DNA from 3 places in the Gilvimarinus sp. DA14 genome. Region 3 is predicted to be linked to each of the others. Evidence: predicted binding sites of a transcription regulator. Region 3 holds the regulator's gene; each other region holds the start of a gene.
The links. Region 3 encodes FliA, which starts transcription of late flagellar genes. Its sites were predicted from a motif close to TAAAGTTATNNNNNNNNCGGCCGATANCC; they were not measured.
Positions count from the first base shown of each region.

Region 1 (4,927 bases), 1.7 Mb from region 3:
TAATGTGCAGCAGCTTGGGGCCTTTTACTCCACGCAAGTTGCGCAAATAGCGCACCAGCGATGACATATCGTGGCCGTCGATGGGGCCCACATAGTTAAAGCCCATTTCTTCAAACAAGGTGCCCGGCGAAACAAAGCCTTTAAAGTGCTCTTCGGTGCGCTTGGCAAATTCCCACGCCGAGGGGATTTTGGTCAGTACCTGTTTGCTGCCTTCGCGCAGCGAGTTATAAAACTTGCTACCCCAGATTTTCGACAGATAAGTCGCGAGCCCGCCCACATTGGGCGAGATAGACATATTGTTGTCATTGAGAATCACCAGCATGTCGGCGTCGGTGTGGGCGGCGTGGTTGAGCGCCTCAAAGGCCATGCCCGCGGTCATGGCGCCGTCACCGATAATGGCGGCGCACTTGCGGTCATCGCCGGCCAGAGCCATGCCCAGTGCTGCACTGATTGATGTACTGGAATGGCCCACGCCGAAGGTGTCGTACTCGCTTTCGTCGCGCTTGGGAAAGCCAGACAGTCCGCCCGCCTGACGCATGGTGAGCAATTGTTCGCGACGGCCGGTGAGAATTTTATGCGGATAGGTCTGGTGGCCCACGTCCCACACAAGGCGGTCTTCGGGAGTGTTATAGATGTAGTGCAGGGCGATGGTCAGCTCTACCACGCCCAGGCCCGCGCCGAAGTGGCCGCCGGTTTGCCCCACGCTGTAGAGTAAAAACGCCCGCAACTCGTCCGCCAGCAGTGGCAGCTCTTTTTCACTGAGCTCGCGCAGATCCGCCGGTGACTCTATGGTGTCCAGCGTCGGTGTGGACGGGCGTGTGGTCGGTATTTTGTTCAGCATGGGTAATATCTTGTTTCAGCGAGGGGCCATTGTAGGCACCACTAGCGCTCTCGCTCAACCACATATTGGGCAATCGACTGCAGTGGCGCAGTATTGCCGGGCAGGGGAGAGATGGCGGTTAGCGCTTCATCCAGCAGGCGGTGGGCGTGTTGCCGGGCGGCATCAAGGCCCAGCAGGGAGACATAGGTGGGTTTGTTTTTGGCCGCGTCGGCGCCCTGGGTTTTGCCTAGAGTTTTGGTGTCGGCGGTGACGTCGAGAATATCGTCCTGTACCTGGAAGGCCAGCCCTACCGCCGTACTAAAAGTGTGCAGCGCTTTAAGGGTTTGTGTATCTGCCTCGGCCACCTGGGCGCCCATGGTAACGCTGGCGTTAACCAGTGCGCCGGTTTTGCAGCGGTGCATATGCTCCAGCTGTTGCAGGTTCAGAGTGTTAGCCACCGCCGCTAGGTCAATCGCCTGCCCCAGCACCATCCCTTGGCTGCCCGCAGCGGTGCTCAGGCTTTTAATTAAGCTGATCCGCACCGGTGCGCTTATCGAGGTCTCATGGGCCAGCAGCTCGAAGGCCAGGGTCTGCAGTGCGTCACCCGCCAGAATGGCAAGTGCTTCGTCATAGGCAATATGACAGGTTGGCTTGCCCCGGCGCAGATCGTCGTCGTCCATGGCGGGCAGGTCGTCGTGGATCAGGCTGTAGGCGTGTATCGCCTCAATCGCGCAGGCCACACTGTCTAGCGCCGCAGACTCGGTATGGCCCTTTAGAGCTTCATAGCTGGCAAACACCAGCAGTGGGCGAATACGTTTGCCGCCGCCGGCAAGGGCATAACCCATGGCTTCCCCCAGCTGGCTGTTGGCCGTGGTGGGAATGACTTTGGTCAAGGCCTGTTCAATGCGCGGGCGCAGGCCGTCGGCGTATTGGCGAAAACTGCTCATCAGGCGTCGTCTGTGGGATCAAAATCCTGTAACACCGGCTGACCGTTTTCCTCGATCAGGGTTTGCACCTGCTGTTCGGCCTGGGTGAGTCGCTGCTGGCATTCGCGGGTTAACTTGATGCCTTGCTCAAACGCCTGCAGAGATTCCTCCAGGGTAAGTTCGCCGCTTTCCATGCGCGCTACCAGAGCTTCAAGCTCGGTCAGTGAAGATTCCAGATCTGGGGCTTTTTTCTTTGCGGGCATTGGTGGCCTGTGTATCGGTTGTTGGTTCAGCTTTGCGCCCAGCTGCCGATAGACTTGGCAGATACGCACTTTTATGGGCGCCATTATACGGTTTGCCACTGACAGATTTACAGCCCCTGGCGGAATCCGACTAGAATAGTGCATTAATTAAGGGCTCTGCGCCGAGAAGAAGGAGTAACGGGTGGATTTAGCAACGCTTATCGGGCTTTTGGGGGCCCTGGGTCTGATTGTCGCCTCCATGTTTATGTCCGGCGAAATCGGTATGTTTGTCAATGCTCCCTCGCTGGTCATTGTGGTGGGTGGCAGTGTTTTTGCCGTGATGGCCAAGTTTGGTCTGGGACAGTTTCTCAGCGCCTTTAAAGTGGCGGGCAAGAGCTTTGTGAATAAGCTCGACGATCCGCTGGATATGATTGATGAAATTGTCGATCTGGCGGATGCCGCGCGCAAGGGTGGCTTGCTGTCACTGGAAGGCAAGGAAGTCAGCAATGGTTTTTTGCAAAAGGGCATTCAGCTTTTGGTGGATGGCCATGATCCGGATGTCGTGCGCACCATGCTCTCCAAAGACCGCTCGCTGGCCGAGCGCCGTCATAACAGCGGCGCATCAATATTTGCATCGCTTGGCGATGTGGCTCCCGCCATGGGAATGATTGGCACCTTGATCGGTCTGGTCGCTATGTTGGCCAATATGGACGATCCCAAGGCCATTGGCCCCGCGATGGCGGTTGCGCTGCTGACAACGCTTTACGGTGCCATGCTCGCTAACGCAGTGTTTTTGCCCATTGCCGATAAGCTCAAGTTGCGTGCCGGCGAAGAATTCATGATAAAAAGCATGATTATTGACGGCCTGCTGGCGATTCAAAACGGCCAGAACCCCAGGGTAATTGACACGGTACTGCGCACCTATTTGCCCGAGCGCAAGCGCGACGCCGCCGATGCTGCAGGTTAACAGGCCCAACCCATGAGTGCAGATGACGAAGAAAAAGATTGCGAATGCCCGCCCGGCCTACCGGCCTGGATGGCGACCTTTGCCGACTTGATGGCATTGTTGATGTGCTTTTTTGTGCTCTTGTTGTCGTTTTCGGAAATGGACGCGATGAAGTTTCGCCGCCTGGCCGGCTCTTTGGCTCAGGCGTTTGGGGTTCAGGCGAAGGTCAATGTCAACGAGATCCCCAAGGGCACCAGTATTATCGCGCAGGAGTTTAGCCCGGGTAAGCCCGAGCCCACCCCGGTAAATGTGATTTTTCAGCGCACCGAAGACATCACCGAGATGAGCCTTGAAGTGCGTGATTCCCAGGAATACGACATTGAGCGCGGCGAGCCGGATATGGATCAAAGTGCGCAAGAGCGCTTGCAGCGTATTGTCGAAGAGCTGGTAGAGCAGACCCGACAGGATGCCACCGAGCTGGCTGATAAGCTCAAAGACAGAATCGCCAGTGGCGATATCGAAATTGAGACCAAGGGGCGGCAGATTATTATCCGTATTCGCGAGAAAGGCTCGTTTGAATCCGGCTCGGCCACTTTGGCGCCAGATTATTACGATGTAATCGATGAAATTCGCGCGGTGCTGATGCTAAAGCCCGGGCATATCGCCGTGCAGGGGCACACCGACAACATACCGATTCGCTCTGACCGTTTTCGCTCTAACTGGGATTTATCCGCAATGCGCGCTTCGTCTGTCGCGCAGCAGCTAATGCGCGGCGGCTATCTGGCACCCGAGCGCTTCGAGGTGGCCGGTTACGCCGCTACGCGGCCGTTGGTGGCAAACGACTCGGCCTTTAATCGCGCGCGTAACCGCCGGGTGGAAATTGTGATTCGCCAGGGGCTTGGCAGTGAGCTAGAGGCCGAAGATTTGGAGCTGTTAAAAAATGAGGGTGACGATATCATTCGTCAGTTGGACGTGGCCCCCGAATATCTCTTCGACTTAGAGCCAGAAGAGGTGTTTTAACGCCAGTTAGGCTACTTTGTAGGAAATGTCTTACAGCGAACTGTGACATCCGCCGCTATTTTTGTCGCCAGCTTGGGCGCATAATATCCTCAATGGAGAAATTCATAGGGATATGGGGCACGGAACAGAAGGATCTTGCCGCTAAGAGTCACGGTTTGACTCCATCCTGTAAACCCCGCAACAGGCCCCCTTGTTGCGGGGTTTCCTTATTTTGGTCATGCACTTTACCCGCTTATTCATCTTGTTCTGCGTCAGGTATGTTTTAATAGTCGCAAAGCAACAATAAAAGCCGAGCCCGTCCCAGGCTCGGCTTTTTTGTGCTCTAGGGAGCCTCTGATTAAGTCATCAGTGGCCTCTGTAAGCCCCGAAGAGCGCGGCCAAAACGTCCACCCGCTGTGTTGCCTACACGGATGTAGGTAAGGGCCGTGAGCAGGACGCGAAAGGCTTGCACTTCTTGTCAAGGACTATGGCCATTGCCTGCGAAGCGCGCCAAGGGCAAGGGATTGCCCGAATGCCGGAAAGGCAGGAGCATTTTCCGGCAAAGGATTGAACGTTTTGACTTGCGCAGAGACCCCTGGGGACTTAATCAGAGGCTCCCTACTGTTCTTCATCTGAATTGGGCGTTTAATGACCTCAAAACCTAAGCAGATAACATCCTCCGCCTGGCTATTGCTCATGGTCATTTGTATGGGGGCGTTTATCGCCCCTTTAGGAATGGCATCGGTGAATGTGGCAATCCCGGCCCTGGCGGCGGAGCTCAATGCCAACGCGGTACTGGTCAGCTGGATTCCAACCACGGTACTACTGGCAAATATTGTGTTTATGTTGCCGGCGGGCAAGCTGGCCGATCTATTCGGCCGCAAGCGGGTATTTCAGTGGGGGATTTGCCTTAACGCGCTGGCAGGCATTGGCGCCAGCTTTGCTGAGTCTGTGCACTGGGTATTGGTGATGCGGTTTGTGCAGGGCCTGGGCT
Region 1 is NZ_CP100350.1:2,935,309-2,940,235, forward strand. Features, by position in the region: gene dxs (1-deoxy-D-xylulose-5-phosphate synthase) at 1-841, opposite strand, end outside; gene NHM04_RS12800 (polyprenyl synthetase family protein) at 883-1,767, opposite strand; gene NHM04_RS12805 (exodeoxyribonuclease VII small subunit) at 1,767-2,009, opposite strand; gene pomA (flagellar motor protein PomA) at 2,191-2,955, shown strand; gene NHM04_RS12815 (flagellar motor protein MotB) at 2,968-3,954, shown strand; gene NHM04_RS12820 (MFS transporter) at 4,582-4,927, shown strand, end outside.
Region 1: the regulator FliA is predicted to act here: its motif matches at 2,035-2,063, upstream of pomA (flagellar motor protein PomA).

Region 2 (4,927 bases), 420 kb from region 3:
AAGTGGGCATGAACATGGGCATCGTTAACGCCAGCCAGCTGGCCGTGTACGACGATTTGCCCGAGGAGCTGCGAGAAAAAGTCGAAGATGTGATTTTAAACCGCAACGACAATGCTACCGAAGCGCTGTTAGATATTGCCGAAAAATACCGCGAAGGCGGTGGCGAGAGCGGCAAAAAAGAAGATTTGGAGTGGCGCAGCTGGGACGTTAACAAGCGCATTGAGCACTCGCTGGTAAAAGGTATTTCGGCCTTCATTGTTGAAGACACCGAAGAGGCCCGCCAACAGGCAGAAAAACCCCTGGATGTGATTGAAGGCCCGCTGATGGACGGCATGAATGTGGTGGGCGATTTATTCGGCGCCGGTAAAATGTTCCTGCCCCAGGTGGTGAAATCCGCGCGGGTGATGAAACAGTCGGTGGCTTACTTGCAGCCCTACATCGAGGCAGAAAAAGTCGAAGGGGCAAAACCCAACGGCAAAATCTTAATGGCCACGGTAAAGGGCGATGTGCACGACATTGGCAAAAATATTGTCGGCGTAGTCTTGCAGTGCAACAACTTTGAAGTGGTGGATTTGGGTGTGATGGTACCCGGCGAAAAAATCCTGCAAACCGCCGTAGAAGAAAACTGCGATATTATCGGTTTGTCCGGCTTGATTACGCCATCGCTGGACGAAATGGTCAGCGTCGCCCGCGAAATGGAGCGCCAGGGCATCGATAAACCCCTGCTGATTGGCGGCGCCACCACCTCTAAGGCGCACACGGCCGTCAAAATTGATCCGGCGCTTAATATCAACCAGGTGGTTTATGTGGCCGATGCCTCGCGCGCGGTGGGGGTATGCTCCACCTTGCTAAGCGATGCCAACCGCGACGGTTTTGTTGCCGACCTGAAAACCGAGTACGAAGCCGTGCGGGTGCGCAACGCCAACCGCAAACCCCGTGGCACTTTGCGCACCTACCCAGACGCCATTGAGCACGGTTTTAAGGCCGATTGGGAAAACTACACCCCCCCTGCCCCCAGCTTTACCGGCGTTAAAGTCTTTGACGACTACCCGCTGGAGCAGCTGATTGACACCATCGACTGGACGCCGTTTTTTATCAGCTGGGATTTGGCGGGTAAGTATCCGCGCATTTTGGAAGACGAAGTCGTGGGCGAAGCGGCGCGCAACCTGTTTGACGACGCACAAAAGATGCTGAAAAAGCTTATCGACGAAAAGCTGCTGAAAGCCCGTGCGGTACTCGGCTTTTGGCCCGCCAATACCGTCGATCACGACGATATTGCCGTGTTTGGCGAAGATGGCGAAGAGCTGGCGCGCCTGCACCACTTGCGCCAGCAGCAGCAAAAGCCCGGCAACCGCAAACCCAACTTTTCGCTGGCCGACTTTGTCGCCCCTAAAGACAGCGGCAAGCAAGACTATATTGGCGGCTTTGCGGTCACCGCCGGCATTGGCGCCGAAGAGCTGGCCAAAGAGTATGAAGCCAAAGGCGATGACTATAACGCGATTATGGTTAAAGCCCTGGCGGATCGCTTGGCCGAATCACTCGCCGAGCATATGCATTTGCGGGTGCGCAAAGAGTTTTGGGGTTACGATAAAGACGAGGCGCTGGCAAACGAGGATTTGATTCGCGAGCGCTATCGGGGTATTCGCCCGGCACCTGGCTACCCCGCCTGCCCGGATCACACCGAAAAAGGTACCTTGTTTAAGCTGCTGGATGCCGAGAAAAACACCGGCCTGACCCTGACCGAGCACTACGCCATGTTCCCCACTGCGGCCGTTTCTGGTTGGTACTTCTCGCACCCCGAGTCCGAATACTTTGCCATTGGTAAAATCGAAAAAGACCAGGTGGAATCGCTGGCCGAACGAAAAGGCATGTCACAGACCGAGCTTGAGCGCTGGTTAAGTCCCGTGCTTGGCTATGAGCCGTGAGTGGCCAAATAACAGAAGATCTAAGCGAAAAAACCACCCTCTAGGGTGGTTTTTGCTTTTACTGTCGATGTTTTAGCCAGTTTTTTTCAAATAAAACTTGAGCTAGATCAAATATTGCCGATAATTATTTTTGCCTATGCTTGATAAGGAGCAAAAAAGGATATGTTTGGCAAAAATAAAGAGCAGGAAGCCCATATTGGGGAGCTAGAAAACAATAATCGCGAACTGGCCGCAAGTCTCGACGCCATACGCAACCATATGGGTTATATCGAATTCACGCCGTCGGGCGATATCCTCGATGCCAATAACTTGTTTCTGGATGTGGTCGGTTATCCTCTTGAAGAAATACGTAACCGCCACCATCGGATGTTTTGCGACTCAGGCTATGCTGCCAGCGAGGAATATCAAAGCTTCTGGCGCGCCCTGGCGGCCGGTGAAGGCCAGCAGGGAACGTTTAAACGCTACGGCAAGCGCGGCAATGTGATCTGGCTTGAGGCAAGTTATTTTCCGGTTTTTGAAGGCAATCGGGTTTCGAAAGTCATTAAAATCGCCTCCGATGTGACCGAGTCTCGCAATTCATTGCTCGATCGCAATGCCCTTTTTGAAGCGCTTGACCGCTCTTTAGCGGTTATTGAATTCGACCCGACTGGCAATATCCTTACCGCCAACAGCAACTTTCTAAACACTATTGGCTACCAACTGGAGGATATTGTCGGCAAACACCATCGAATGTTTTGCTACGACAATTTTTATCAGAAGAATCCGGATTTTTGGGCCCAACTCGCCGCTGGACAATTTATGTCTGGTAAATTTGAACGCAAAGATGCGCATGGCGAAACGCTGTGGCTAGAAGCCACTTATAACCCCGTACGCGATGCGTCGGGTAAAGTGTATAAAGTCATCAAGTTTGCCAGTGACATTTCACCGCGTGTGCGCACGGCCATGCAAGCGGTGGAGGCGGCTTCTTCCACCTCCGAGGAAACCTCGCAAATCACCCTCAACGCCAAAAGCCTGCTGGACGATGCGGTGGCAACCTCAACAAAAATAGCCGCACAAATTAAACAGGCCGCCGAGATCACCGATAAGCTAAACGCTCAATCTGAAAACATTTCAGAAATTGTCACCACCATTCGCTCAATCGCCGATCAAACTAACCTGCTCGCGCTTAATGCCGCCATTGAGGCCGCCCGTGCGGGCGATCAGGGCCGGGGCTTTGCGGTAGTGGCTGATGAGGTACGTCAGCTGGCCGGGCGCACCAGCGAGGCCACTGAAGAGATCTCTCGTGTGGTAGGCGACAACCACGAACTGGCGCAACAGATCAAATCGCAAATGGAAGAAGTGAGCTCAATTTCCGAGCAGGGAGAAACCAAGATTCACCATGTATCCGAAGGGGTCGACCAAATCGAACAGGGCGTGATGAATTTTGCACAAACCGTAAATCGTCTGGCGGAAAACTAACGCCAGACGACCTATCGCGAAGACAATCGCATCGATTACCGGACAAAAGAGTTAGCGCTATGGCGCGCCCCGGTGATCGCGTCTATCAGCACTGGAAAAGCCTGCTCGGCACTGGAACGATTAAACAGTCCCAGTCCGTTATTACCGGTAACGCCATTGTCCCACACCACGGGAACCAGGCCATTCTCAAGCGCAGAGGCGGTGATGTACTCGTCCCAATACACTTGATACTGCTGGTGATGGTCGATATTCGGGCGATGCATGGCGCCATACTCGCCCAGAATCACCCCAATGCCCTGATCCACAAAACGCGCTTTCATTCGCCCAAATTGACGATCGACGTGACCTTCATTGGCCCAACTTTCTGTTTTACTAGGGTCCTCGGCCTCATCACCCCATTGGGTAATCTGGCTTTCAGCGTTAAGGGTAAAGTTAAAAGGATCATAGTAGTGGACTTCAACCAACAGTTTGTCGTCGGCCGGGTCCTCGGGTAAGGCAAAAAAACTCAATGTGTGGTCAATATTAGTGTTAAAGCCCTGCACCGCCAAAAAGCGCTGGGGGTTATTCCCGCCGGTGGCGCGCACCGTATCTACACACTGCTGGTTATAGCCATTCTGCACTGTGTAATACTCTTCGCTCGGGGTACCATAGTCCCCCTCCACCATCACCTCGTTGGTACAGGCAAAAATAAGGTGCTCGTCGTAATTCGCAAAACGCTCGGCAATTTGACGCCACATGGTATCCATACGCTGTAGCACATAATCCTGCTCGGCGTAGGTGGGCTGCATCCAGCCGCCATCCCAATGCATATTCATCATCACGTACAACTCGGCATCCAGCGCATCATTAACCACCTCTTCAACTCTGTCCATCCACTCGGTGGCAATAACAAAGTTGGCGGCATCGCTGAACTGGCTCCAGGCTACAGGAATACGGATTGAATCGAAGCCCGCCGCCTTGACCGCCTGCATAAGCTCGGGAGTGGCCTTGGGGTTGCCCCAGGCCGTCTCACCACCCACGGCCTCAAGGGTATTACCCAAGTTCCAACCAACGCCCAGCTTCTGGCTGAGCGCGACACTGCTTAAATCAAAATTGCTGGGCTCAGAACTGGCGACAGAGGATTGACTGGATGAGGACTCACTGCCGGGCTCGGTCACAGACGACACCGACGAGCTGGACGCCACAGACGAGACCTGGCTGGATACATTGTTACTGGACGGGCTTGTACCGCCGCCTGATCCACAGGCACACAAGGCCAAGACAAAAGCGGGAATACAGATATGACTTAAGCGAGACACAGACTCTCCTCGTATTATTCGTTATTGTGTAATCGATTACTTTACCGTACTTGTTTTTATATTTAAATGGTTATTTATTTATGATGAAATCGACGGGGTACGGAGTACGGGGTACGGGGTACGGGGTACGGGGTACGGGGTACGGGGTACGGGGAATGCTAGGGGAGTAGCTCGGTGAGGCAAGTGTAATGGCTTTGGGGTCGAGCGTCGGTTGCGGGGCTTTAGTGTATAAAAACCGCCGTAGAT
Region 2 is NZ_CP100350.1:293,084-298,010, reverse strand. Features, by position in the region: gene metH (methionine synthase) at 1-1,925, shown strand, start outside; gene NHM04_RS17340 (PAS domain-containing methyl-accepting chemotaxis protein) at 2,088-3,383, shown strand; gene NHM04_RS01205 (glycoside hydrolase family 5 protein) at 3,419-4,681, opposite strand.
Region 2: the regulator FliA is predicted to act here: its motif matches at 2,023-2,051, upstream of NHM04_RS17340 (PAS domain-containing methyl-accepting chemotaxis protein).

Region 3 (4,927 bases):
CCTGGAGAATATCTTCATCATCACCGAAACCCATGCACTATTCCTCTAAAAACCGAGACTGGAAAGCAAGTCGTCTACTTCGTCCTGATTGGAGACTACATCGGCTTTATCCGCATTAATCTGCGGGCCTTCGCCGCTGCTTTTATTGTCGACAACCTTTGTCTTTCCTTCTTTATCGGCCTCAAGGTGCAAACCTGTAATTTCTTCAACCTGCCCAGCAATTCTCACCAGGCTGACCAGATCTTGTTCGACCTCTTCTATCAGCCCCATGACACGCTTCAGTACCTGCCCGGTTAAATCCTGAAAACCTTGCTCGAGAATAATTTCCTGCAGATTGTGCCCTAGGGTTTCGGTGCCGCTTTCCATTTGCCCGAGAAAATCATCCATACGGGTGTACAGACTGCGAAACTCTTCCGCACTCATCTCACCGCTTTGTAGACGAGACCATTCACCGCGCAGAGCATTAGCCTCTTGCCCAAGGTTCATAGCGATAGGAGCAGCCTCCTCGACCATGTCCATGGTTTTGTCAGCGGCTTTTTGTGTTAAGTCGATAACGTATTTAAGTCGATCGGTGGCATCGCGAATTTCTGAGCGCTCTATATCCGGCGGCTCTTTGCTTAAATCCCCATCCACGTTGAAGTTGACAATGGCATTGTGCAAACCACGAGTCAGCCGCCCTACTGACTGATACAGATGCTTATCGCGAGACTCCATAATGGCCTGGATTAGCCGGGAGGCCTCGTCAAAGTCATCGCCCTGTAGCTTTTCCACCAGCAAGCTGGCACTTTCTTGCAGCTCTTTGACAAACAGGCTGTTGTCTTGCTCTTGAATCTCAGAAGTCATGGCCGTGCCTTGTTGTTATGGTTGGATCAACCCACCCGTTCGAATATTTTCTCGATCTTTTCTTTTAGTGCGGCCGCGGTAAAAGGCTTCACCACATAGCCGTTCACGCCTGCTTGGGCGGCCTCGACAATCTGGTCCCTTTTTGCTTCTGCGGTCACCATTAATACCGGCAAAGAGGCAAGCTTTTCATCCGCTCGCACCGCTTTGAGAAGATCAATACCGCTCATGCCCGGCATGTTCCAATCCGTGACCAAAAAATCAAATCCACCGCTTTTCAGCATAGGCAGTGCAGTGACGCCGTCGTCTGCCTCGTGGGTGTTGGTGAAGCCCAAATCTCGTAACAGGTTTTTAATAATCCGTCGCATTGTCGAAAAATCGTCGACAATGAGAATTTTCATGTTCTTATCCAATGCTGCCTCCGTCTCACCCGGGCGGGAAGTTGGGTTAGTGTTAAGTCTAGTAACTGGCCAGGGCGAGTCCAGCGCCATGGCACAATTTTCTTCTATTTGCTGTTATCGGCTGAAAAGTACTGGGATTTAGCTCAGCGGTCAATCTTCTGTTCGCCAATCGGCCATGCGAGCGCGTAGCCGGCTAGCGGCTTGAGAGTGAATTTGACTTACCCGCGACTCGCTAACGCCCAAAATTTGACCAATCTCTTTCAGGTTAAGCTCTTCGTCATAATACAGAGCCAATACCATTTTCTCTCGCTCTGGCAGCTGGGTGATTGCCTCGGCGAGGGATTGCTTAAGGCTATCTCGGGCGACCCCCTCCTGGGGATTTATAAAATCGCTCCCTTCCCCGGCGAGTGAAGCGCTGGCATCATCAGCAAACGTTTCTTCGTAGCTAAACAGACGGCTGGAGTTGGCGTCGCGAAGCATCGCATGGTATTCGTCGAGCTCCACCTCCAGCTCGGCAGCCACCTCAGCGTCTTCAGCATCGCGCCCCTCGCGCGCCTCGACCTTGGCGATGGCATCGCTGACCCTGCGGGCATTGCGGTGTACCGAGCGCGGCGCCCAATCGCCACGTCGCATTTCGTCCACAATGGCGCCGCGGATTCGAATACCGGCATAGGTTTCAAAGCTCGCGCCTTTGGCGCCATCATACTTTTGCGAGGCTTCTAACAAGCCGATCATTCCAGCTTGAATCAAATCATCCACCTGTACGCTGGCGGGCATTTTTAACATCATATGATGGGCAATACGCTTAACCAAACCGGCGTATTCCTCGACTTGTATGTCATTGCCCTGCACTCGCGCTTCACTGTACATAGCTAACCCACTTGCCGCGTTCACCTGTCAATACTCCGAAACCGCCGCCTGTAGCAGCCGCTCGACAAAAAACTCTAATCGCCCGGTTGGTGCCGAGGGCAACGGCCAGGCGTCTACCTTGTTTGCCAGCTCCCGCAACGCCTGTGAGGCTTTGCAATTAGGGGCAAATTCAAGCAGCGCTTGGCGGCGCTGCACAGCCTTACGAACTGACTCGTCAAAAGGGATTTGGCCTACATATTGTAAGGTAACATCGAGAAACCGCTCGCACACAGTGTTGAGCTTGCTGAACATCTGCTGCCCCTCGGCACTGGTGCGCGTCATATTTGCTACCACCCGAAAACGCTGCAGGTCATACTCTTTATTTAACAGCTTTATCAGCGCGTAGGCGTCGGTAATCGAAGAGGGTTCATCGCATACCACCACAAGGGTTTCGTTGGCCGCACGCACAAAGCTGAGCACGGTATCGGAAATACCGGCTGCCGTATCAATCACTAATATGTCCACCTGATCACTCAGGTCACTGAACGCGCTGATCAACCCCGCGTGCTCCTGTGCGCTCAGCTCAGCCATGCGCTGCACGCCCGAGGCAGCAGGAACTATTTTAATACCCCCGGGTCCTGTCATAAGTACTTCTTGCAAAGAGCGCTCACCGGCTAACACATCAGCCAGGGTATATTGTGGCGATAAGCCCAGCAGCACATCGATATTGGCCAGCCCCAAGTCGGCGTCCATCAATACCACCCGACGACGCAATTGCGCTAAGGCAATGCTGAGATTAACGGAAATATTGCTTTTCCCTACGCCCCCCTTTCCTCCAGAGACTGCAATTACCTGTACGGGGCGACTTTGGCTCATTCGTATTCTCTCTTAGTAGTCTGTGCGTAACCCGATGGAACAACTTTAAGCGAGCTAACCATTAACGGCCTGCCGGCTACTGCTCTGCTGTATCAGCTGAGCGGCTTTGCTGATTAACTTGTGGCCGCGTGCCTGTTCAATATCGTAAGGCACTTCTTGCCCATCGCAAGTATAGGCTATTGGCAGCCTCGCTTGCATAGCGCAATCCACCGCTTCCCCCAAGCTAGCAGCTTCATCTAGCTTTGTAATAATACAGGCCGTCAGTGCCGCCGTCTGATAGGAGTGCAAAGCCGCTTTTAAGACCTGAGCCTGACTGTTTGCAGGCAGCACTAAAAGACTTTGCACAGAGCGAATATTCGCGAGCTCTTGCATACCGGTTTTGAGTGCGGGATCCCCCGCACGAAGACCAGCGGTATCAATCAACACCAACTCACAATTGCGCAGGCTTCGCAATACTGCAGACAGGCTATTGTTTTCATCCACTACCCGCAGCGGCACCTGAAGAATACGGGCAATGGAACGCAATTGGTCCTGCCCGCCTAAACGCTGGGTATCATTGGTGACCAGCGCGACTTTGTCAGCGCCATGCTCCATCACATACCGCGCCGCTAACTTGGCTACAGTAGTGGTTTTGCCGGCACCTGTCGGCCCCACAAAGGCAAACACGCCACCGTTTGCGGTAATGTCTTCATCCATAACCGGAATAGCATGCGCCAGCCTTGCCATCGCCTCAGGCCAAGCTTTAGCCAGCATGCGGTTATTCAGAGGGCGGCGCAGGGTGGCATCAGCGACTTTGGCCGAAAACCCCATGCGTTCCAAGCGCTGCCCGATGGCGCTGGTTTGCTTACTGCCCGGGCCACGGGCAGCCGCACCCAGACGCCCTAACTGCTCTTCGAGAATCAGACGCATCTGAGCAATCTCTTCGTGCAGAAGTTCGATGTCATCGCTGCTTTTGCTCTGCGCCAAGGGCTCGGCCAGTCCATATCGTTCAGCGGCTGTCTGAGCAGTGCGAGGCCGGTCAGCTTCGGGAGCGGCGGTCGGAAGTGAGGTTGGCGTTTGCGCTACGGCAGAACGCACCCGGATGCCCGCATTCACCACCTGATCTTTGCGCAAATATTCATCGGCCGATGCTTCGGCCAGCTCGCGCGCAGCCAAGCGCTGGCTGGCAAGCTCGATCTGCGCGGCAATATCTCGCCCGGTTTGCACCGGCGCTGGACTTTCACTCGGCGGCGCACTGCTGGGCGCAGATTCAACTTCAGGCGTAGGTTTGGGTTCAGTAAAAGTGGAGCCTGCCACGCTGGTTAGCAGTTCCACCCCGTCTTTCACGCGACGGCTAGAATGGATAATGGCCTCTTCCCCGAGTGCTTGGCGCACCATTTCCAAGGCCCTGCGCATATCTTTGGCAACAAAGCGTTTAACCTGCATGAGTCATCTCCTGCCTAGCCATCGGCACTGACCGAGGCGTCTATCGTGATCTGTTTGTTATCCGGCACTTCGGTATAAGCCAGTACATGCATATCGGGCACACTGTGGCGGCAAAAACGTACCAGCATTTGTCGCAGCGGCGCCGCCACCAACAGAACTTGTGGCTTGCCAGCCATCTCCTGCTTTTGCGCAGCACTCGCCAAAGAGCGTTGCAGCTTCTCTGCCAGCGCCGGCTCGACAAATGCGCTGTCATCTGCGCCAGCTTTCTGTGCCTGCTGAACAGTACTCAGCAACAACTGTTCCAATTGAGGGTTTAACGTAATAACAGGCAGATTCGCCGCGGTACCATTGATGCTCTGCACGATTTGCCGGGCTAGGGCTACCCTTGCGATGGCGGTTAGGGCGGCGGGATCTTGACTCTTACCCGACTGCCCCGCCAAAGCTTCGGCGATCGTGCGGATATCCTTAACCGCGACTTTCTCTCGTAAAAGGTTCTGCAGAACCCGCAGCAGAGTGTTTAAATTAACTGTATTGGG
Region 3 is NZ_CP100350.1:710,891-715,817, forward strand. Features, by position in the region: gene NHM04_RS02950 (chemotaxis protein CheA) at 1-34, opposite strand, end outside; gene NHM04_RS02955 (protein phosphatase CheZ) at 46-843, opposite strand; gene cheY (chemotaxis response regulator CheY) at 870-1,253, opposite strand; gene NHM04_RS02965 (RNA polymerase sigma factor FliA) at 1,392-2,111, opposite strand; gene NHM04_RS02970 (MinD/ParA family protein) at 2,139-2,966, opposite strand; gene flhF (flagellar biosynthesis protein FlhF) at 3,021-4,391, opposite strand; gene flhA (flagellar biosynthesis protein FlhA) at 4,406-4,927, opposite strand, start outside.